One region of the Kocuria sp. MNB10 genome, then DNA from elsewhere that is predicted to be linked to it. Evidence: riboswitches for the same ligand, from Rfam matches in the RefSeq annotation. Region 1 holds a riboswitch; each other region holds the start of a gene.
What was found. A riboswitch is a leader RNA that binds a small molecule or an ion and turns the genes downstream of it on or off. The one in region 1 is predicted to bind cyclic di-AMP.
Positions count from the first base shown of each region.

Region 1 (7,221 bases):
GCCTCCACGCTCTCGTTGAAGCGGCGGGTGAGACGGGCCAGCGCGGTGACGTCCTCCTGCGGCCAGTCCGCAATGAAACGCTGGTAGGACTCGCGGCGGACCTCCAGTTCCTCCGCAAGACGGCGCACGCCCTCCTCGGTGGGCTGGTGCTTCTTGGCGACGCCGCCCTCAGGGTCCTTGATGCGCTCGATCAGACCGCTCTTCATGGCGGCTGCGACCTGCCGGTGGACGGTGGAGATGTCCAGGCCGAAGGACTGGGCCAGCTCGGCCACACTCATGGGGCCGCCGGCCTGCAGACGGGCGAGGAGCACGGTGGAGCTGCGGTCCAGCGCCTCTCGGCGGGACTGGGGTGGCGCTCCCTGGAGGGCGTATCTCGAGAGCAGCATGTTCTCGTAGACGAGTTCGCTCACTGAGTCATCGCTGTGCACGGTTCCATCCTTTCATCCCCGGGTGGACGGCTTCCGAGGGGCTGCCGCCGTGGCAGCTCTCAACGGTAGGCGGGGCGGAAAGACGGGGGAGCGGGGTCGTCGACAAAAATTGCATAATACAAATCCTGGGGTAATATCTTGCACTATACAAACCCAAAAACTCCAGGAGGTGCCCGTGTCGGTCGACGCGAAGGACGACGTTCCCACAGGTCAACTGCCGGTTGTGGTGGAGCAGGCCACGCCCGGTCCCGCGCACTCGGCGGGCCCGGCACGGCTGGTCACTCCCACGTTCGTGGTGGCGTGGGTGGTCAACTTCCTGCAGTACCTGACCTTCTACATGCTGGTCACCACCATGGCGCTGTACGCGGTAAAGAGCTTTGCCGCCTCGGACGCGGTGGGCGGTTTCGCGTCCAGTGCGTTCGTGGTGGGGGCGACCGTCGCGCGGCTGGTCTCCGGATACCTCGTGGACATCCTTGGCCGCCGGAAGATGCTGCTGATCGCGCTCGTGGTCGTGGTGGTCGCGTGCGCGCTGTACCTGCCTGCCGGGTCTCTGCCCGTGCTGATCGGGGTGCGTCTGCTGCACGGTTTCGGGTACGCGTTCGCGAGCACCGCCGTCATGACGATCGCGCAGTCCGTGATCCCCGACTCCCGCCGCGGCGAGGGCACCGGGTACTTCGCGCTGGGCACCACGCTGGCCACTGCGGTGGGGCCCGCGCTGGGGCTCTTCCTGGTGGGTTCGCTGAACTACACGTGGCTGTTCTGGACGACCCTCGTCACCGCCGTGCTCGGCCTGGTGCTGGGTGTCTTCTTGCGGGAGCCCCTGGTCAAGCGTGAAGCCCAGGCCAACCAGGAGGTGGACAAGCAGCGCGCCGCCTTCTCGCTCAGCGACATCGCCCACCCGGCAGTGCTGCCCATCGGCTCCTTCATGCTGGTGGTGGGCGTCTGCTACGCGGGCGTCATCACCTACCTCAACGCCTATGCCGAGGACCGCGGAGTCACCACCGGCGCCGCTCTGTTCTTCGTGGCGTACGCCGTGGCCATGCTGATCATGCGCCTAGTGCTGGGCAAGGTGCAGGACCAGCGCGGCGACAACGTGGTGGTCTACCTGGGCCTCGTCTGCTTCGCTGTGGCCCTGGGCATCCTGGCGGTGGCCAACCAGGACTGGCAGGTGGTCGTGGCCGGCGCCATGACCGGTCTGGGCTACGGCACCCTCATGCCCGCCGCGCAGGCCATCGCCGTGAGCGCGGTGCCCGCCCACAAGCTGGGCACCGGCATCTCCACGCTGCTGTTGCTCATGGACGTGGGCGTGGGCGTGGGTCCCGTGATTCTGGGTCTGTTGCTCTCCGCCGCCGGTTTCGGGGCCATGTACGCGGTTCTCGCCGTGCTGGTAGTCGTTGCCGCCGTGCTGTACCACGCGGTTCACGGGCGGCACCCGCACGCCAAGCGGGGGCGGCTCGTGGTGGACTGAGGTTCGCTCTTTCGGGGGCCCGTGGTTTTCACTGCGGGCCCCTTTCCGTTGTACGGCTGCGTTCGGGGACGACGACGGTGAGGGGCCGGGTGGGCGCGTCTCGTCGTCTCCGCGCCAGGCGGTGCCCTCTCTTCCTGGATCCACTGGTCACGGGACCACCAGCACGGCACCCGCGCCTCCGCGCCCTCCGCCGGGTCCGGGGTCCAGGACTTGCCCGTGCGCGCACGGGGAGTGTGGGCCTCGGTCACCGGGAACCGCTGGGCGCTGCGGCACATGCTCCGACGACGGGCGGGGGTTGCGGGGGCTTGTGCCCCCACCAACCCCCGTGCCTCCAATGGGGATAATGGGGTTAGCGGCGTCGCTAAGTCTGCTGGTAGCCTAGACATAGCAACACCTCGATGGGTGCTTTACCTGGTGTCTCATGAGGAACTTTCGTTGCTATCGGAACACCGCGAGAGTTTGGTCGCTGGAACGGTGTTCGAGACTTTGAAGGCGGTCCCTGGCGGGGGGCCGCCTTCAGTCATGTGCGGGCGGGTATTCGTATTGGGGTAGATCGAGGCTCCGTGCTGCTTGAGCGACGATCCACCATGACATGCTCACGTCGTCCTGCGCCGCAGCGGAGCGGATGGCGGTTTCCACTTCCTGCGGGATCTGGATGACGAGGGGAACCATAGGCCCCAAGGCGCGAGGTATGCGGCGCGCCCCCTTGTCAGTCATGTGACAAAGTATGCCCCATGATTCTGCATTCGTACACAAACCGCCGCTGGTGTGTCGCCAGGCAGGCCAAAAACAGGAATCAGCTGACGGTGCGCAAGGCGTTCCAGTCGGTGGTGTAGCCGGGGGAGAGGGCTGCCTGGTGGTTGTCCCAGGGCTGGGGGCGCTGGTCGCGGATCAGCCCAAGCCGACCGTGCCGGTGCCGAACCGGGTGTTGACGGCGTCGATCAGGGACCCGATGGGCGCTGTGGTGGGGGCGGTACCGGGCAGGGGCGCGGCAGCACCGGTGTCGGTGAGCTCCAGGCACATCACCCCGGCGCGCATGTACGGGATCCCGTGCACCAGGTGCGGCTCCAGGGCCCTGCGGGCCGTAGCGGCCAGCGCCCCGGGCTCGTGTGTCGGAGCAGGCAGCCTTACATGAGCGTTGGGGTGGTGTGGTCAGGGCCTGGGCGGTGGGGTGAGGTGGCGGCGAAGACCGTCAGACGTGCGGCTTCCTGGTCCTCCTTGCGCAGCCGGCGCGCGGCCCGCTGGGCGAAATCGGCCACCGCCTCTGCGATCAGGGCAGGGTCGAGGATTGGTTCGGGGAAGGAGCGGGAGACCAGGATCTGCTGCTTGGTGGCGGTCTCTTCTTCCACGGGGATCGCCGGCACCGCGTTGAGCTCGAGCGCGGTGCGCATCAGCACCACGGAGAACCGATCGCGGATCCGTACCGGGTCAGCGTCGCGCAGCTCGGCGACGGTGGTGGTCCCCTGGGCTGCCAGGCGGCGGGCGGTGCGCGCGGCCACCCCCACACCTCGGTCACTGGCAGGGTGCCCATAAGCCGGCCCCAGAAGCCCGGCGGGGTGTTCTCCCAGTGCACCACGCCCCCGGTGGCGGGGATCTTCTTGGCCGCTTCGGTGGCCAGCTTGGCCAGGGTCTTGGTGGGGGCGATGCCCACGCTGACGGGCAGCCCCACGTTGCGCGCTACCAACCGCTGCAGCTCCCGGCCCCAGGCCAGCAGCTCGCGTGTGTGCCCGGGGGGAGGGGTCAGGAAGCACTCGTCGATCGAGTAGATCTCCTGTGCCTGGGCGTAGCGGTCCAGCAGAGCCATGGTGCGTTGGGAGAGATCGGCGTAGAGCGGGTAGTTCGAGGATCTACGCTGCAAGCCCCACCGGCGGGCATCGGCGGCGATCTTGAACCACGGATCTCCCATCTGGATCCCCAGGGCCTTGGCTTCGGCGGAGCGGGCGACCACACACCCGTCGTTGTTGCTCAGCACCACAGTGGGCTTGCCGAGCAGGGACGGGTCGAAAAGACGTTCGCAGGACACGTAGCAGTTGTTCACGTCCACCAGGGCGATCACGCCGAGCGCCCCACGGGGCGTGTTGGTATGTCGCGATGTTCGTTCTTGCGATGTTCCCTGTGCTTGGAGATCTGATCCCTGCCCATGAGAGCAGGTATAGCCGCCGGAGGCGACATCATTGCTGACCCCGCGTGAGGGGGCATGGGTGGGGGTCCGGAGGCCAGGGACCTAGCTTCCTCGAATCAGCGGCCGCGCCCACCCCGGGCGGTGTGCATAGCGAGGTCGCCTCGTCCTTGCCGAGCCGGTTCACTGCTGTCGATCGTGGAACTAGGCTCGGCGCACACGATCCGGATGCACCGGGAGGGGGAGTCCATGCCGAGGATGTCCGCTCTAGAAGCTTCGTGCTGCCGCAGTGCGCCATGGAGTCTTTTGGCCCGGCGAATGGTCCCCTGGGCGACCCAAGGCTTCCCCGTCACCGGGAACGTGCTGGAAATCGGCGGGGGCAGCGGGGCGATGGCCGAAGCGATCGTCCAAGCCAACCCTTGGGTGCGGCTCACTACGACCGACGCCGACCCGGTGATGGTTGAGGTTGCGCAGCAATGCCTTGTCAGATTCCCCCATGCTGAGGCCTGTCAGGCCGACGCCACCCGCCTGCCCTTCGAGGACGAGTCATTTGACACGGTTGTGAGCTTCCTGATGCTCCACCACGTCATCGAGTGGGAACACGCGGTGGTCGAGGGGTCCCGGGTTTTGCGGCCGGGCGGGGCATTGGTGGGATACGACCTGCTTGCCTCACGGATGGCCTCCTTGGTGCACCGGGCCGATCGCTCTCCCCACCGACTCATCGACCCCGGAGCCTTCGAACCAGTTCTCGACCAGGTCGGCCTGGAGCTCCTCGCCCTCCGGTTGTCCTTCGGTGGGCGGATTCTACGCTTTGTTGCCCAGAAGCCAGCTACGCGGTGACCTGCGTTGGCAACCAGGCCTGGACTGCGGGATGAGATCCCGTGCTGTGGGGGCCCTGTCGTTGACAGGGCCCCCACAGCACGGGGGCGGCTTCTCCGGGAGCCCCTGGGTGGATGCCCAAGGCATCCAGTGGTGTGGGTCAGCGGAAGGTGACGTAGCCGACCACGGGCATGGCGTTGACGTCGTGGACGAAGGTGCCCTGGGTCGGATTCAGCGCGGAGATCATCTTGCCGCCGCCCAGGTAGACCCCGATGTGGCCGCCACCGTTCTGGACGACAAGGTCACCGGGCTGGGGGTTGGCGGTCGGGGTACCAGCCGCCCACTGGGCCTGGCTGGTGCGGGGGATCTCGATGCCGTTCTGGGCGTAGACCCACTGGGTGAACCCGGAGCAGTCCCAGGCGCCGAAGGCGGTACCACCCCAGACGTAACCACCGCCCACACCCTGCATGGCGGTGCCCACGAGCCCGCTCCCGGAAGTGGAGACAGCAGTAGTGTCGGTGGACTGGACGGAAACATCCGAGGCCGAGGCCATCTGCGGCGTCGAGGCCGCCTGCGCCCCAGGGGCCGGGGTGGCTGCCGGGACGATCGGGGCCGCGGCGGGGGACGAGGCCAGGGTCGCCACCACGGGGGCGGGGGTGGAGGAGGCGGTGTTCGAGGGGGTCGGTAGCTCGGCGTAGGCCTGGGCGGGTGCCACCGAGCCGAGCACCGTCGCACCAGCGGCGGCTGCGAGAGTGGTGCGGCGAACGAGGCGGGACGGGGTCTGGGCGCGGTGGCGAGCAGTACGGCGCTGGAACATGGGCATGAGTGGATTCCTCCCTTTGCCTGCGAGGTGAGCTGTCGGATGCGGGTGGGAGACACCCGGCCGGGCGGACGCGCGCGTCCGGCCGGCTTAACCCCCAGGCCCCAAGGGCGGGACCGTGTATGGTTCCCCCGCTTCTGCCAAGCGATGTCTTTTCAGCGGACCCCGGGCACCGGCAGAATTCGGCGATGTACCCGGGGATGCCAACCGGATCGGCGATCGGCACGCAGAGGACAGTAGCGAACAGATAACGGAAAAGTCACGTTACGGTTACGGCCGCTCCTCCCCCCTTGTTTCACCGCCGAGCGGGACGGAGAGACGCTCGGGAGTGACAGCCGAGGCGGCGGCCGCCTTCTACTCGCGCCCCAGCACATTGCTGCCGAAGAGGTGCATATCTGACGGCGACTAGCGGATTTACGCGGTGTGCGCCCAGGCCCTCCTGTACCTGCGGCTCCGTCAGAGGGGTGCAAGAGCGCAGCTGCCAGCCCCTGCCGCCCCACAGGGATTGGTAAGAAAAGGCTAGGAAATCATCCAGGCTATTTTCAGGAAGTCGTTCTCTTCCGGCGGCGCGAGAGAGATTTCTTCATGAGATCTTCATGGTTCCTATGCATCTTTCACAAAAGGAAATGGATGCGTGGCGTGGCGCGCGCCTCGCTCTCGGGATTTCTTCACGGAATCTTCAAGGAGTAAGTGCTTCATCCGGCCAGATCCGCAGTTTGCTGTCGGTTGTATGGCGGATTGGCTCCGGCCGGTTCGTCTCCTCGGCCGAACCGACGAAGGAGCAAGCCATGACTCATCATGTGACGTCGATGCTGGAGACCTACCCGAAGGACCTGGGCGGGGTGGACGAGGAGAAGCTAGCCGCCTGCATCGAGGCCTGTTTCCAGTGCGCCCAGACCTGTACCGCCTGCGCCGACGCGTGCCTGTCCGAGGACATGGTCGCGGAGCTGACCAAGTGCATCCGCACCAACTTGGACTGCGCGGATCTGTGCGAGGCCACCGGGCGGGTTCTCTCCCGGCACACCGGCTACGACGCGAACATCACCCTGGATGCGATCCGGGCCTGCCAGATGGCCTGTAAGGCCTGCGCGGACGAGTGCGAGAAGCACGCCTCGATGCACGAGCACTGCCGGATCTGCGCGGAGGCCTGTCGGCGCTGCGAGGCCACCTGCGCCGAGCTGGTCGCCGCCCTGGGCTGAGCCTGCCCCCGCGGACCCATCACCCGGGTGGCGGACGGCGGTGAGAAGCTCCGGGGCTGGCTGGGAGCGAGGCCGCGGAGCAAGCCCGAGCTGCACAAGTCGGGCGACGCCATGACACACCCACCGCCCGGGTGATGCCCCGGGTGACTGATCACCTGGGGAGAAGTTCCTCCACGGAAACCGGGCCTCTTCTGGAGGCCGACGCTGACCCACGGAGGCCGTGGATGGGCCTCCGTCGGTGAAAGAGGAATCTGATCCGTTGACCGGGCACCTCCGGAGGCGGGGGTTCTTTCTTCCCCCCGTATCTCATTGAGCACAGCCCCGCCCGCGCGGATCGTTCCCGCCCCGGCGGCGGGGTGATCACCGAG
Region 1 covers NZ_CM133411.1:1,243,090-1,250,310, reverse strand. The annotation lists gene ACW9PK_RS05615 (MarR family winged helix-turn-helix transcriptional regulator) at 1-428, opposite strand, end outside; gene ACW9PK_RS05610 (MFS transporter) at 604-1,896, shown strand; gene ACW9PK_RS05605 (DUF4113 domain-containing protein) at 2,788-2,952, opposite strand; gene ACW9PK_RS05600 (DinB/UmuC family translesion DNA polymerase) at 3,024-3,287, opposite strand; gene ACW9PK_RS05595 (Y-family DNA polymerase) at 3,287-3,952, opposite strand; gene ACW9PK_RS05590 (class I SAM-dependent methyltransferase) at 4,094-4,855, shown strand; gene ACW9PK_RS05585 (C40 family peptidase) at 4,995-5,657, opposite strand; cyclic di-AMP (ydaO/yuaA leader) riboswitch at 5,663-5,811, opposite strand; gene ACW9PK_RS05580 (four-helix bundle copper-binding protein) at 6,443-6,853, shown strand.

Region 2 (7,221 bases), 990 kb from region 1:
AATCGGCCCCGGTGGCGGTCAGGATGATCAGCGCCAGATTCAACGACACGATCAGGGCCACGACCACCCAGGCGGCGACAGTCAAGGCCACCTTGTTCACGAAGGCGCCCATCAGATCCCGGTTGCTGCTCAGTCGCACCAACGGGATCAGGGCGAAAGGGATGCCCAGGCTCAGCAGCACCTGGGACAGCACCAGCGCCCAGGTCGGGTCCACCCCGACGGCGATGATGACCAGGGCCGGGATCAGGGTGATCAGCCGGCGGGTGAACACCGGGATGCGCACGTGCAGCAACCCGCCCATGATCGCTGATCCGGCGTAGGAGCCCACCGAGGTCGAGGCCAGACCGGAGGCCAGCAACCCGATGCCGAAGGCGACCCCGACGGCCGGGCCCAGGGCGGCGGTGATCGCCGCATGGGCTCCTTCGATGCTGTCGGTGCCGGGCACCCCGGCGAGATTGCCCGCGGCCAAAAGCAGCATCGCGATGTTCACCGACCCGGCCACGAGCAGGGACAGCAGCACGTCCCACCGGGTGGCGGTCAGCAGCCGCGGCAGGGCCTCGGCGGGCACCGAGTGCCCGTGGCGGTCCCGCGCCAGGGCGGAGTGGGCGTAGATGGCGTGGGGCATCACCGTGGCCCCGAGCATGCTCGCGGCCAGCAGGACCGTCGGGGTGCCCTCGAACCGTGGGACGATCCCGGCGACGGCCTCGTCCCACGACACGGGGCCGAAGAACAGGCCGGTGACGAAACCGGCGGTGACGATCGCCAGTAGGCCGGTCACGACGAACTCGAAAAACCGAGGGCCCCGGCGGGTCTGCAGGACCAGCAGCAGCATCGAGATCACCCCGACGATCACGCCCCCGGCCAGCAGCGGGATCCCGAAGAGGATGTGCAGGGCGATCGCCCCGCCGATTACCTCGGCCAGGTCAGTGGCCGCGGCCACCAGCTCGGCCTGGACCCAGTAGGCCAGCCGCCAGCCCCGGGGCAATCGGTCGCCCAGCAACTCGGGCAGGCTCGATCCGGTGACCAGCCCGACCTTCGCCGAGAGGTACTGGATGAGTACCGCCATGGCATTGGCGGCCACCAGCACTCACACCAACAGGTACCCGTACTGGGCGCCGGCGGTGAGGTTCGCCGCGACGTTGCCCGGGTCCACGTAGGCGACCGCGGCCACGAAGGCTGGACCCAACAACCAGGGCAGCGGTTGGCGGCGCACCCACCGCTCTCCTGGGGAAGTGGCGGCAACACCTGTTGAGCCGGTGCGCCCGGTCCCGGTCCTCATAGAAAGTTAAGCTATACGAACTTTCCGGCGCGGGGAATGGGGGCCCGGCCTCGAGGGCTTGGTCATGCCCCCAAACGTGCGCGCGCAGGAGGGGCTGGGCGCCTCGACAGCCGATCACAGGGGCATGGAACTCCGGACGGTGCTGGTCTCCTGGGGTGGGGGAACTGTCGGCCAGTGGTGGGGTCCTGGGTTCAGGGGGTCAGCTCGCCCAGGGGTGCGGGGCGGAGTCGGCCGAGACCGGGCATGAACCGGCCGACATGAGCGGCGTAGGAGGCGTAGGCCTGTCGGTGGGTGCTCAGCAGGTAGGGCTCTTCGACGAGACGGACCTGCAGCTCCACGGCCACCAGCAAGCACAGCCACGCCGCTGCAGTGACCACGGTGGGCACCAGGAGGGTCAGGCCGGCCAGGGTGGTGAGCATCGCGGTGAAAATCGGGTTGCGGACCACGGCGAAAGCCCCGGTGGTGACCAGCTCGGTGCGTTCGGTGGCGTCGACACCCACCCGCCAGGAGGCGCCCATGCCGGCCTGGGCGGCTAGTACACCGAGGAAACCCACCACGGTGACGACCGCCCCGGCCCAGGACAGTGCTTGCGGGAGCCGGGGTGCGGCCACGGTGCCGGTGAGGGCCAGGACGGGCCCGGCCGCACCGAGAACCAGGGCGGCCGCGAACAGGATCCCGCCCCACCACTCGGGCGAGCCGGGCGCCCCGCTCACCCCGCGGAAGCCGCTGGAGCCGGTGCGGCGCCGGTGGATCCACGACCGCACACCGAAGGCGGTCACCAGGCCGGCCAGGTACAGGCCCAGCGCCAGAGCCGGGGCCACTTCCGACATCATCACGGTCCTCCTCGATCCGGCAAACGCAGCACGCCCCGGGTGACCCGCTGGTGCGCCCGAGGAGTGCCAGCAGGCCACCCCTCAACAGTACACAGAAACCTGTACCGTAGGGGGGATGACCGCGGTGACCCCCACCCATACTTCGGCCCTGTCCCGGTTGGGCCATGCTCTCTCGGACGGGACCCGGACCCGGATCCTGCTGTCCCTCCGAGACGCCCCGGCCCGGCCCTCGGAACTGGCTCAGGCCCTGGGGGTGTCCAAGCAGGTGATCTCCAACCAGCTGGGGTGCCTGCGCGGGTGCGGGCTGGTGACCTCCACCGCCGAGGGGCGCAGCACCTGGTACTCCCTGGCCGATCCCCGCCTCGGGGCTGCCCTGGGGGACCTGCTGGAGCTGGTGGTCACCGTGGACCCGACCTGCTGCTCCCCGGAAGGATGCACCTGCACATGACCTCCCTGACCCTGGACCCCAAGCCCATCGCCGATGCACGCCGGGCGGTGCTGCACCGCAGGGTGCGCTGGATCGTGGCCGGCACCATCACCTACAACGTGCTCGAGGCGGTCATCGCCCTGACCGCCGGCACCATCGCCTCCTCCTCGGCGCTGATCGGCTTCGGCCTGGACTCGATCGTGGAGGTCCTCTCCGCGGCGGCGGTGGCGTGGCAGTTCGCCGCCCCGGACCCGCACCGACGGGAAAAGGTGGCGATGCGGGTGATCGCGTTCTCCTTCTTCGGCCTGGCTGCCTTCGTCACCGTCGATGCGATCCGCGCCCTGCTCGGGGCCGCCGAGCCGGAACACTCCCCGGTCGGGATCGCCCTGGCCGCGGTGAGCCTGCTCATCATGCCGTTCCTGTCCTGGTTCGAACGCCGCACCGGCCGGGAGCTGGGCTCTGCTTCTGCGGTGGCCGATTCCAAGCAGACCCTGCTGTGCACCTACCTCTCCGCCGTGCTGCTGGTAGGCCTGGTGCTCAACAGCACCCTGGGCTGGTCCTGGGCCGACCCGCTGGCTGCGCTGGTGATCGCCGCCGTGGCGGTCAAGGAGGGGCTGGAGGCCTGGCGCGGAGACGCCTGCTGCACTCCCGTTGCGGTCCTCACCGCCGAGGACGGTGCACACTGCGGTGGATGCGGTCCCAACTGCGCCCACTGAGCACGGTCGGCACGCGTCGGCGCCCCGAGACGAGGACGCCGGGGCGCACGGCTTCTCAGGAACCGAGGTAGACGGAGATCGCGGCGAACAGCGCAACTCCGCCGGTGAGCAGGATCGGTCCCGGCACGCTGGTGTCGCCTTCGTGGGCTTGGTCGGGCATCTCCTCGACCACAACGCTGGCTAACGTTCCGCCAGTCAGTGCGAGCATGGACAGAGCCCAAATTTCCGGGGCTTGATGCAGCGCGAAATATCCCAGGATGGCCGCGGGCTTCGCTCTCGATCCACCCGCCGCGCCTTTTGAAGTGGCTCCTGTCCCCACCGCTGTGTGGGCGACGACTCCCCGCGCAGCGTCCACGCACCAACAAGCCACCTCACTCAAAGCGCAGAGCGCCCCGCCTTTCTCGGGAAATTAACAGGAAAAAGCCGACAACAATTCAGGTCTTCATCAAGCCTTGACCACTTCTTTACGATCTCTATACATTCCCGAATCGGATTGTGATTGTTTCGTAATCTCCTTGTACTCTTCAGTGCGTGCCGACCACTGATCCTGTCGGCGCCCTCGTGGCACATCGCCGAGTTCTGCCGGTGCTCGGGGTTCCTGAAGAGAAATCGCTTGGCAGAAGCGGGGGAACCATTACCGGTCCCGGTGTACCGGGGCCTTGGGGTTAAGTCTCAGAGCGCGTGCGTTCTGCGGCCGGGTGTCTCCCACCCGCATCCGACAGCTCACCTCGTAGGCAAAGGGAGGAACTCCACCATGTCGCTTTTCAAGCAGCACACTGCCCGTCACCGCGCCCAGACCTCCTCGCGCGCCGTGCGTACCACCACCGTCGTCGCCGCCGCCGGCGCAGCGCTGGTGGGCTCCATCGCTCCGGCCCAGGCCTACGCCGAGATCCCCGCCGCCTCCGGGTCCTCCTATGCGGCTCCGGCCTCGGCGATGGCCGATCTGGCCTCCTACACCACCCCGGCCCCGGTCGCCGCGCAGCCCGCCGCCCCCGTCGACCAAGCCCCGGCCCCGCAGCAGAGCGCCGCCACCTCGAGCGTGAGCCCGCAGTCCACCGCCATCACCGAGATCGCCCCGGCCGCCGGCGGCATCGTGGGCACGGCCATGCAGGGCGTGGGCACCGGCTACGTCTGGGGCGGGACCTCCTTCGGGGCCTGGGACTGCTCCGGATTCACCGGCTGGGTCTACGCCCAGAACGGCATCGACATCCCCCGCACCAGCTTCCAGCAGATCGCCGCCGCCACCCCGACGTCCAACCCGCAGCCTGGTGACCTGGTGTCCCAGAACGGCGGCAACCACATCGGCATCTACATCGGTGGCGGCAAGATGGTCTCGGCGCTGAACCCGACCCAGGGCACCTTCGTCCACTCCGTCAACGCCATGCCCGTCGACGGGTACTACACCTACCGGTGAGTCTCGCCGATGTGGTGAAGGCCGGCCGGTGGGCTCATCCGTCAGGTGCGGAGTGCCCCGCCAGGATCATCGTCGATGGACCGCATGGGTGCACTCGGATGGACCGCATGGGTGCACTCCGCAGCTGTAGCCGCAGACTCGAACGATTGCCACGATCCTGTCGATGTGCACACGCCAGCGAATCGGCACACGGGGAGCAGTCCTGCGGAGAGGATCGGAGAGTGCTCATGGCCTTGCCCTGTCTTCCGCTGGACGCGGGCAGTGCTTATCCTGCTCCGCCTCGGCATTGGAGCGAGAGCCCTTAGGGTGCAGCGATGGCTCGGGGGACGGGGATGCCGCAGTGGCGGACGGCACCCCCGTCCGCCCTCACCGTATGAATACGAGCTGGACATTGCCCGATCATCAAGGGAAGCCCCTCATCTCCTTTGATACAGATTCTGCTGTACGGTTATTGGATGAGGATCTTGTCCCCGGTCGCGGCGATGTCCCGTTTCGGCAAAGCACTGGCCGATCCCACCCGGGCCGCGGTGCTGCTGCAGCTGCAGCAGGGCCCAGCGGTGCCCTCGGAACTGGCGGCCCGGATCGGGGTGAGCCGGCGGATCGTGTCCAACCACCTGGCCTGTCTGCGCGACTGCGGGTTGGTCGTGGGCGTGCCGGTGGGGCGCAACGTGCGCTATGAACTCTCGGACCCCAAGCTGGCCCACGCGTTGGAGGACCTGCTGGGCACTATCCTCACCGTCGAACCGGTGTGCCGGTGCGGGACACCCGAGTGCGCCGCCGAGGCCCTCGCCGATGACGCCACCACCCAGGAGATTCCGGTATGAGCGGCGAGCACGATCATTCCCACGCCGGCGCCGGGCGGAGGGGGAAACTGGCAGTGGTGTTCGCCATCACCGCCACGATTATGGTCGCCGAGATCATCGGTGCGGTGGTCTCGGGCAGCCTGGCGCTGCTGGCCGATGCCGGGCACATGTTCACCGACTCGGCCGGGCTGCTCATCGCCCTCACCGCCGCGACCCTGGCGCTGAAACCGGCCACGGACAAACGCACCTGGGGGTACCAGCGCGCCGAGATCGTCGCCGCGGCCGCCCAGGCCTCGGTGCTGCTGGCTGTGGGCGGGTTCATCGCCGTCGAAGGGGTGCGCCGGCTGTTGGAGCCCCCCGAGGTCGAGTCCACGGCCATGCTGTGGTTCGGGGTGGTCGGGCTGGTCGGCAACATCATCGGGCTGGTCATCCTCGCCTCGGGCCGGGGGGAGAACCTGAACATGAAGGCCGCGTTCCTGGAGGTGGCCAACGACGCCCTGGGCTCGGTAGCGGTGATCGTCTCCGCGATCGTCATCGCCACCACCGGGTGGACCCGGGCGGATGCGGTCGTGTCCTTGTTGATCGCCGCCCTGATCGTGCCGCGGGCTCTGATCCTGCTGCGCGACACCATCGAGGTCCTGATGGAAACCACCCCGAAGGGCCTGGACCTCGAGCAGGTCCGCACCCGCTTGGAAGCCCTGCCGCACGTGGTCGGTGTGCACGATCTGCACGCCTCGCGCATCGACTCCGACACCCCGGTGCTCTCGGCCCACGTCACCGTCCACGACGGCTGCCTGAACGCTGAGCACGCCGGGGTCGTCCTGGCGGATCTGCAGGCCTGCGTGGCCCGTGACTTCGACGTAGCCATCGAGCACTCCACCTTCCAGATCGAACCGGCCTCCCACCGCCACGATGAGACCCTCCACCCCTAGCCCCCTCCACCGGTACGCCCTGCTGCCGGAGACAGAACGGACACCCCTGTGAGTACTACCGCCAGCCCGCCCACCCCAAAGCAGAAGCCCTCCAAGGCCAAGATCATCGTGTGGGTCCTCCTGGTCGCCGTCGTGGCCGCCGTGGCCATCCCGATCCTCATCGCCCGTGCCAACTCCACCCCCGAAACGGTGCCCCAGGGCCAGGGGCAGGTCGTGCGGGAGAACAGCCGGGTGCTCTCCCAGGCACCGGACGAACAGGCCGTGCTGGTGGAGTTCCTGGACTATGAGTGCGAAGGGTGCCGGGCCGCCTACCCCGTCATCGAGGAGCTGCGGGCCGAGTACGCCGACACCGTCACCTTCGTCCACCGCTACTTCCCGCTGCCGGGCCACCGCAACTCCATGAACGCCGCCCTCGCGGTCGAAGCCGCCGCCCAGCAGGGACAGTACGAGGCGATGTACCAGCGTATGTTCGAGACCCAGGAACAGTGGGGGGAGTCGGCCGAGGACCAGAGCGCGGTCTTCCGCGGCTTTGCCGAAGACCTCGGCCTGGACATGGCCGCCTTCGACGCCGCGGTGGCTGATCCGGCCACCCAGGAGCGCATCGAGCTCGATGTCGCTGACGGTGAGGCTCTGGGGGTGGGTGGGACTCCCACGTTCTTCCTCGATGGGGAAGTGCTCAACCCCGAGTCCCTGGAAGGCTTCCGGGACGCCGTCGAAACCGCAGCCACCGACTGACCCAATGGTCACCCCACCCCACACGCCCACCCCGCCGGTGGTCCTCCCCCCGCCTCCCGGCCCGACGCCGACTGGACGGCGC
Region 2 covers NZ_CM133411.1:2,237,613-2,244,833, forward strand. The annotation lists partial or broken gene ACW9PK_RS10230 (Nramp family divalent metal transporter) at 1-1,279, opposite strand, end outside; gene ACW9PK_RS10235 (methyltransferase family protein) at 1,471-2,112, opposite strand; gene ACW9PK_RS10240 (ArsR/SmtB family transcription factor) at 2,228-2,560, shown strand; gene ACW9PK_RS10245 (cation transporter) at 2,557-3,255, shown strand; gene ACW9PK_RS10250 (hypothetical protein) at 3,311-3,463, opposite strand; cyclic di-AMP (ydaO/yuaA leader) riboswitch at 3,851-4,004, shown strand; gene ACW9PK_RS10255 (C40 family peptidase) at 4,010-4,669, shown strand; gene ACW9PK_RS10260 (ArsR/SmtB family transcription factor) at 5,125-5,493, shown strand; gene ACW9PK_RS10265 (cation diffusion facilitator family transporter) at 5,490-6,404, shown strand; gene ACW9PK_RS10270 (DsbA family protein) at 6,453-7,139, shown strand.
Region 2: another riboswitch for cyclic di-AMP. It lies ahead of ACW9PK_RS10255 (C40 family peptidase); the one in region 1 lies ahead of ACW9PK_RS05585 (C40 family peptidase).

Region 3 (7,221 bases), 180 kb from region 1:
GGGGCCATCGACATGGCCCAGGAGGAAGTCGCCGAGGGTCAGAATCCGCAGGCCATCGAGATGGCTCAGAAGGTGATTGAGGACCAGGAAGCGGAGATCCAGGAAATGGAGCGTCTGCTGCAGCAGATCCAGGGCTGATATCTGCGGGTTCGCCTCGATCAGGCCTCCACTGTGCGCCCGTGGCCGGTGGCAACCGGTGGGCCATGAGCTCAGTCCTCCGTGAGGCCAGCGCCTCGGTGCTGGCCCGGTTCTTAGCCGCGGCCGGCGAGCCAGGTGCGGAAGTCCGCGACCTGGGCCTGCTGGGTGGTGATCCCCGCGGTGGCCGCCACTCGCAGCTGCGGGTGCACGGCACGGGACTGCGGCTCGAGGAACTCGATGATCCCGCTGTTGTGGTGCGGAATCATCTTCTGCACGAAGGCGACGTCGAAGTCCTCACCGGCCTCCACGGCCGAGAGTTCCTCGATCATCATCTGGGTCTCCTCCTCCAGGATCTTCATCTCCTCCTGGGCTTCTGCCGGGACCTGGGCCATGGCCTCTTCCGGGGTCAGCCCGTACCACTCCTCCAGCCACCGGGTGAACTGGTCGATCTGGTGCTGCTGGTTGGCGATGATGTTCTCCGCGTGCGTGCGGATGTCCGGGCTGACCCCGCGCTCGAGCTCCAGTTCGGACATCTCGATCGCGGCCTGGTGATGCGGAATGATTTCGGCCAGGAAGGTGATTTCCAGCTGCTCGCCCTCCAGCCCGGCCAGGGTCTCACCGAAGTCGTAGGCGGTCGGGGAGGTCGGATCCGGCTGGAGCATCTCCACCGTGGACGGGTCCTGGGCGGGGGACGCGACCGGGGTACTCCCCGGCCCGTGGGCCAGGGCCGGAGCGGTGGCCCCGCCCAGCAGGGCGGTCGCAAGAACAACGGTGGAGGCGGCGGCCGTAGTGCGGCGGCCAAGGAACTGGGTGGAACGCATGATGATGTCTCTTTTCCACGATGAAGAAGCTCGACCCCGATGTGCCGGCCTCGGCAATCCGCCCGTGCCCGACGTGCGCCCAAGCCGCGCGGGTAGAGCTGTACTGAACAGGGAGCGGGAGAAGAGGAAACCCGCCTCCGGGCGGGCCCGATCAGCCCATCAGGATCCTCTTTCACCGACGGAGACCCGTCACGGGTATCCGCCGGTCAGCGTCTGAGCCTGTAGAAAAGGCCAAGTTCCCGCGGAAGCCGCTCTCCACGGAACCCCCGGTAGGGGGCCATCACCCAGGCGGCGGGTGCGTCATGGCGGTGGCCCCCTCCGCAGAGGAGATCCGGCCCGTGACGCCGATCCCGGTGGCCACGGGTGTCCTCACCGCCCCCGCCGCCCGGGTGATGGGTCTGTGGGAGGCGAGACTCAGCCCAGGGAGGCGACCAGTTCGGCGCAGGCGGCCTCGCACCGCCGGCAGGCCTCGGCACAAATCCGGCAGTGCTCGTGCATGGACGCGTGCTGCTCGCACTCATCTGCACACGCCTTGCAGGCCATCTGGCAGGCCTTGATCGCATCCAAGGTGATGTTCGCGTCGTAGCCGGTGTGCCGCGAGAGCACACGTCCGGTGGCCTCGCACAGGTCCGCGCAGTCGAGGTTGGTGCGGATGCACTTGGTCAGCTCGGCGACCATGTCCTCGGACAGGCAGGCATCCGCGCAGGCGGTACAGGTCTGGGCGCACTGGAAACAGGCCTGGATACAGGCGGCCAGCTTCCCCTTGTCCACCCCGCCGAGGTCCTTCGGGTAGGCCTCCCGCATCGCACTCACGTGATGGGTCATGGCTTGCTCCTTCGTCGGCTTCCTCGAGGAGACGAACCAGCCGGAACCAGCCCGCCATACCATCGACAGTAAACTGCCTTTTCCGTGTGGCGCGCCCCAAATTCTTGAAGATTTGATGAAGATCCAGGCCACAGTGGCGCACAGCGCTACTCCCTCGGGCGGCCTTCTCCGCCGGGGATCCGGGCAATTATGGAGTTTTCATGAAGAAATCGCGCTGCGCGGCCCAGAACGGCATCCCCGAAACTTCTCAATCTGAAGGAAAGCTCAAGGAATCCTCAAAGTCTTCTCCGTGCCACCCCTCGTGATACTGAAGGCCGCCCACGACCCCAAACCCCCTCGCCCTGGGGGGTGGTGTCCATGCAGGGCCGTGCACTGACGCCATTTCCCCTAGTCAAACGGCATTGGATGCGACGCCAGTCGTGATGCGGAGCCACAGGAGCGACGAACCCACGGCTTCTGGGCCGGGCCTTTTCAGAGTCGGCAGCCCAAGCTTTCAGACCCGGCCGAAGAAAGAATCCGGGCCGTGATCTAAACGTGACACTTTCGTTATGAGTGGGCTACTGTCCACTGCGTGCCGCTGATTGATCCGGTCGGCGCCCTCGTGCACATCGCCGAATTCTGCCGGTGCTCGGGGTTCCTGAAGAGAAATCGCTTGGCAGAAGCGGGGGAACCATTTTCGGTCCTGGGGTCCGGGACCTAGGGGTTAAGTCACCCGGAACGCATGCGTCCGGGGCGGCCGGGTGTCTCCCACCCGCATCCGACAGCTCACCTCGTAGGCAAAGGGAGGAACACACCCCATGACCATTTTTAAGCGCCGTACTGCCCGCCACCGCGCCGAGACCACCTCGCCCCTGGTGCGTACCACCACGGTCGCGGCTGCCGCAGGTGCGGCAGTGATCGGCTCCATCGCCCCGGCTCAGGCCTACGCCGAGGTCCCGACGGACACCGCCACTGCCTACTCGGCCCCCGCGTCCGCTCTGGCGGCCTACTCTTCGACAGCCCCCCGGGCCGTCGTTGCCCCCCAGGCCGTCTCCCCCCAGGCCTCGGCGGCTCCTGAGCAGAGCGCTTCGACCGCGACGGTGTCCACCCAGTCGACGGAGATCACCGAGATCACCGGCGCGTCCGGGATTGTGGGCACCGCGATGCAGGGCGCCGGCACCGGCTACGTCTGGGGCGGGACCGCCTTCGGCGCCTGGGACTGCTCCGGATTCACGAAGTGGGCCTACGCCCAGAACGGCATCGAGATCCCCCGCACCAGCTTCCAGCAGATCGCCGCGGCCACCCCCACGACCAACCCGCAGCCCGGAGACCTCGTCTCCCAGAACGGCGGGGCCCACATCGGCATCTACATCGGCGGGGGCAAAATGATCTCCGCCCTGAACCCCGCCCAGGGCACCTTCGTCCACTCCGTCAACGCCATGCCGGTGGACGGGTACTACACCTACCGCTGACCCGGTGCGCCCTCCGCAACGGCCTGAGTCGCTGCGGAGGGCCCCGGTTGTTGCAGCTGCTGATCCAGGGAATTCCTGCCTCGCGAGTGAGTTTTTCCTCCCCTGCAGACACCACACCGTTCCTCCACTTCTCCGCCGTGCGCGGTGCTCCTGATCCGGGGCCCGCTCTGCCGGACCCCGCGACATCTTGCGCCCCCGAGCGGGGTGCTCCGTGCTGTCACCGCACCGTTCCGGCAGATCCGCCCGGCCCGCCAGAAAGCCTGCACAACTCCTCATGACTCGTGACCTGACCTCCCCCAACGGCATCACCTCCCTCCTCACCGGCAAGGCCCGCACCGTGGCCGCCGTCGCCGCCTTCTCCGGGCTGGCCCTGGCCACCACCGTCTCGGTGCAGGCCACCCCGGCCCCGGATGCCTCCGCTGAGGCTCCGCTGTCGGCCGTCGCTGCCGCCACCCCCACCGCAGCGCCCACCCCGTCCCTGGAGCCGGTCGCCCACGTGACCACAGCCGAGAAGCAGACCGACCAGAAGACCGAGCAGAAGAAGGCCGAGCATAAGAAGACCGAGCAGAAGCTCGATGTTCCGGCCGTTGTGGCACCCGGTGGGGCCGTTCCGGCGCCGGCCGCCACGCCCGTTTCGGCCAACGCACCGGCCAACACACTCGCCGCGAAGCCAGTTGTCCAAGAAGCAGCTATTCAAGAACCAGTCGTCCAGACGGTCCCGGAGCCTGTCACCGAGCCTGCCCCGGTGGCGGTTCCCGCCCGGGAACCAGCCGCGCAGGCTGGCCCGAGGACCGCCGTCGCTTCTGCCCCAAAGCCAGCTACGCCGGCCGCTCCGTCCGCTGAGCGCACGGTCACCTCGCTGAGCTCGCCCTCCGGCAAGAGCGCGACCATCGCCTCCGCTGCCATGGGACAACTAGGCACCGGTCAAGACTGTCCCGTGACGGGTTCAGTGGAGGCTTGGTAGTGCCGCTCCGGCGGTCGCCGGGGCGGTGTGGTGACGATAGTAGGCGTCTTCGAACTCGATCGGGGGCACGAGCCCGATCTCTCCGTGCAGGCGCCGGCGATTGAACCAGTCGACGTACTCGGCCACCCCGATCTCCAGGTCGTCGATCGACTTCCAGGGGCCCTTGTTGCGGATCAGTTCGGCCTTGAACAGCGAGTTGAACGCCTCAGCGAGGGCATTGTCGTACGAATCGCCGGTGGATCCCACCGAGGCCACCGCCCCCGCCTCGGCCAGGCGCTGGGTGTAGCGCACGGCGACATACTGAACGCCTTTGTCGCTGTGATGGACCACACCGCTGGTGTCATGGCCGTCGTGGGAGCGGGTCCACAACCCCATCTCGAGAGCGTCCAGAGCCAGGTCCGTGCGCAACGAGGTCGACAGCTGCCACCCCACCACCCGCCGGGAGAACACATCGATGACGAAGGCGGCGTAGACCCAGCCGGCGAACGTTCTGCAATACGTGATGTCGGCGACCCACAGCCGGTCCGGGGCAGCGGCGGTGAAAGATCGTTCCACCAGGTCCGGGCGGGTCTCCGGTCCGGTGCCGGCCACCGTGGTGCGCGGGCCCTTGGCGCGAATGATCCCGCGCAGACCCGCCGCCCTCATGAGCCGGTGAACCGTGCACCGGGCCACCCGGTGGCCGTTCCGGCGCAGCGCGGCGTGGACCTTGGTGATCCCGTACACCCCGTAGTTCTCCGCGTGCACCTTGGTGATGACCGCGGTCGTGGCCGCGTCGCTGACCGATCGCGCTGAGGGCGGGCGGGTCTTGGCTGCGTAATAGGTGCTCGGGGCGACCTGCAGAACCTTGCAGATCGGCTCGACCCCGTACTCGCCCTTGTGGGCGTCGATGTAGGCCACTACCTGTTGTGTGGGCGGTCGAGCTCCGCCGCGAAGAAAGCCGAGGCCGACCGCAGGATGGCGTTAGCCCTGCGGAGTTCCCGAACTTCTCTCTCGAGCTCGGCCAGCCGCTGGGCGTCATCAGTGGTGGTTCCTGGTCGATATCCCTCATCGACCTCGGCCTGTCTCACCCAGTTCCGCAGCGTTTCCGGGTTGATCCCCAGCTGCTGACCGATCCGCGCCAGCGCCCCGGCCTTCGTCGCCGGGTCCCGCCGGGCCTCCACCGCCATCCGGGTGGCGCGCTCTCGCAACTCGTCCGGGTACTTCCTCGGTGCCCCCATGACTCTCATCCTTCCGTGGAATGAAAGCCTCCAACAGACCCGTCACGGGACATAGCGTTGGGGGCATGAGTTGGGAACCAGTCCTCGAAGCAGTCGGTCAAGCGGTTAACGGTCAGAGCGAAGCCGCTAAGGCGGCTCTTGAAAAGTGCTGGGATGAGACGGTCGAAGAAGACCATGCCCACCGGTGCGTGTTGGCGCACTACCTGGCCGACCAGCAGGAGAATCTTCAGAGCGAGACTCGCTGGGACGAGCAAGCCCTGACAGAGTTCACACACCTCCAAGACGGTGACCTCGCAGCCATCGGAGTTCCCTCGACAGCGGGGTTCGCTCCGAGCTTGCACCTCAACCTCGGTGATGATTACCTGCGCGCTGGGCGCGTCCAAGACGCCGAAGATCAGGTTGTACGGGCGCAGCAATCTGTCGCACGACTGCCCGAGGAGGGATATGGCGCGATGATTCGAGACGGCGTTCGTCGCCTCCAAGGACGTGTCGAGGCGGCGAACGCGGCCCTGTGGCTCAACCGGTCGATTTCGCTACATGAGCAGCACGGCCGCGGATTGGTCTGTGACTCGCCGCGATAAGCGTCCGGTTCTTCTCGTCTGTCGCTGCCCGGCTAGCTCGACTTCCCCGTCATCATGACCCCGCCTCCACTCAGGGAGGTCTTTGCGTCTCGCCTTTTGAGGGATCGACTCTTCCCGCTATCAACGAATCTGCTTTGCTTCGGCACTCCACCCACTCAAAATGAGGCCATGGACATCCTCATTCTCGGCGGCACCGGGTTCTTGGGCCGGGGCCTCGCCCTCGCCGCACTTAACGCCGACCACACCGTCACGTGCCTGGCCCGTGGCTCGGCTCCGGCGCCCGCAGGAGTGGAGTTCATCCAGGCTGACCGCGACCACCCGAAAGCCCTGGCGTCCGTCACCGGCAGGGCGTGGGACGCCGTCGTCGATCTGACCAGCCATCCCCGGCACGCCCGGGATGCCACGAGCCGGCTCACCGCCTCGCACCGCATCTTTGTCTCAACGACCAGCGTCTACGTTTCGTTTGAGGTACCCGACCAGGACGAGGACGCAGCCGTGGTGGCTCCGCTGGAAGCTGACCTCATGACAGCGATGGACCAGTACCCGGCGGCCAAACGCCGGTGTGAGCTCACCTACCTGGACGTCCCGGATCCCGTGACGGTCATCCGGCCAGGGCTGATCGGCGGTGCCGGCGACGAGTCTGGCCGCTCCGGCTACTACCCGTGGCGCTTCGCCCATCCGACGGGTCCCGACGTGATCGTCCCCGACGACTCTTTCCCTGTGGCCCTGATCGACGTGGAGGATCTCGCCGCCTGGATCCTGCGGTGCGCCGAGCAACGGATTACCGGGGTTTTCAACGCGGCCGGCACCCCGCACGTCCTTCGGGACGTCGTCGACGCCAGTATCGACATCACCAGCTCGACCGCCCGGCCGCGTGTGGTCGACGACGCGACGCTCGACGAGTGCGGTATCAGCCCGTGGGCCGGCCCTGCGTCGCTGCCGCTGTGGGTGCCATGGGAGGGCTGGCGATACGTGAACATTGTCGACTCCTCCCGGGCTCTCGCCCAGGGCCTGAACCGCCGCCCGCTGCGCGACACGCTCATCGCAGCTTTGCGGACGGAGGAGTCCAGGAGGACCCCCCGCCCGGCGGGACTCAGCGACGGAGAGGAGATCTGCCTGCGGGCAGCTCTCCACTGAGACGGGAAAAGGACCCACGCCTTGGCTCGTTGGGGGCTAAATCGGTCGTTTTTGCTACCCCCTCTCCGAGTAGTCGGGGTTGACGTG
Region 3 covers NZ_CM133411.1:1,062,175-1,069,395, forward strand. The annotation lists gene ACW9PK_RS04700 (DUF305 domain-containing protein) at 1-138, shown strand, start outside; gene ACW9PK_RS04705 (DUF305 domain-containing protein) at 252-959, opposite strand; gene ACW9PK_RS04710 (four-helix bundle copper-binding protein) at 1,374-1,784, opposite strand; cyclic di-AMP (ydaO/yuaA leader) riboswitch at 2,384-2,575, shown strand; gene ACW9PK_RS04715 (C40 family peptidase) at 2,582-3,235, shown strand; gene ACW9PK_RS04720 (hypothetical protein) at 3,510-4,199, shown strand; one part of gene ACW9PK_RS04725 (IS3 family transposase) at 4,182-5,137, opposite strand; AL1L pseudoknot at 5,025-5,138, opposite strand; one part of gene ACW9PK_RS04725 (IS3 family transposase) at 5,137-5,416, opposite strand; gene ACW9PK_RS04730 (hypothetical protein) at 5,482-5,997, shown strand; gene ACW9PK_RS04735 (NAD-dependent epimerase/dehydratase family protein) at 6,166-7,134, shown strand.
Region 3: another riboswitch for cyclic di-AMP. It lies ahead of ACW9PK_RS04715 (C40 family peptidase); the one in region 1 lies ahead of ACW9PK_RS05585 (C40 family peptidase).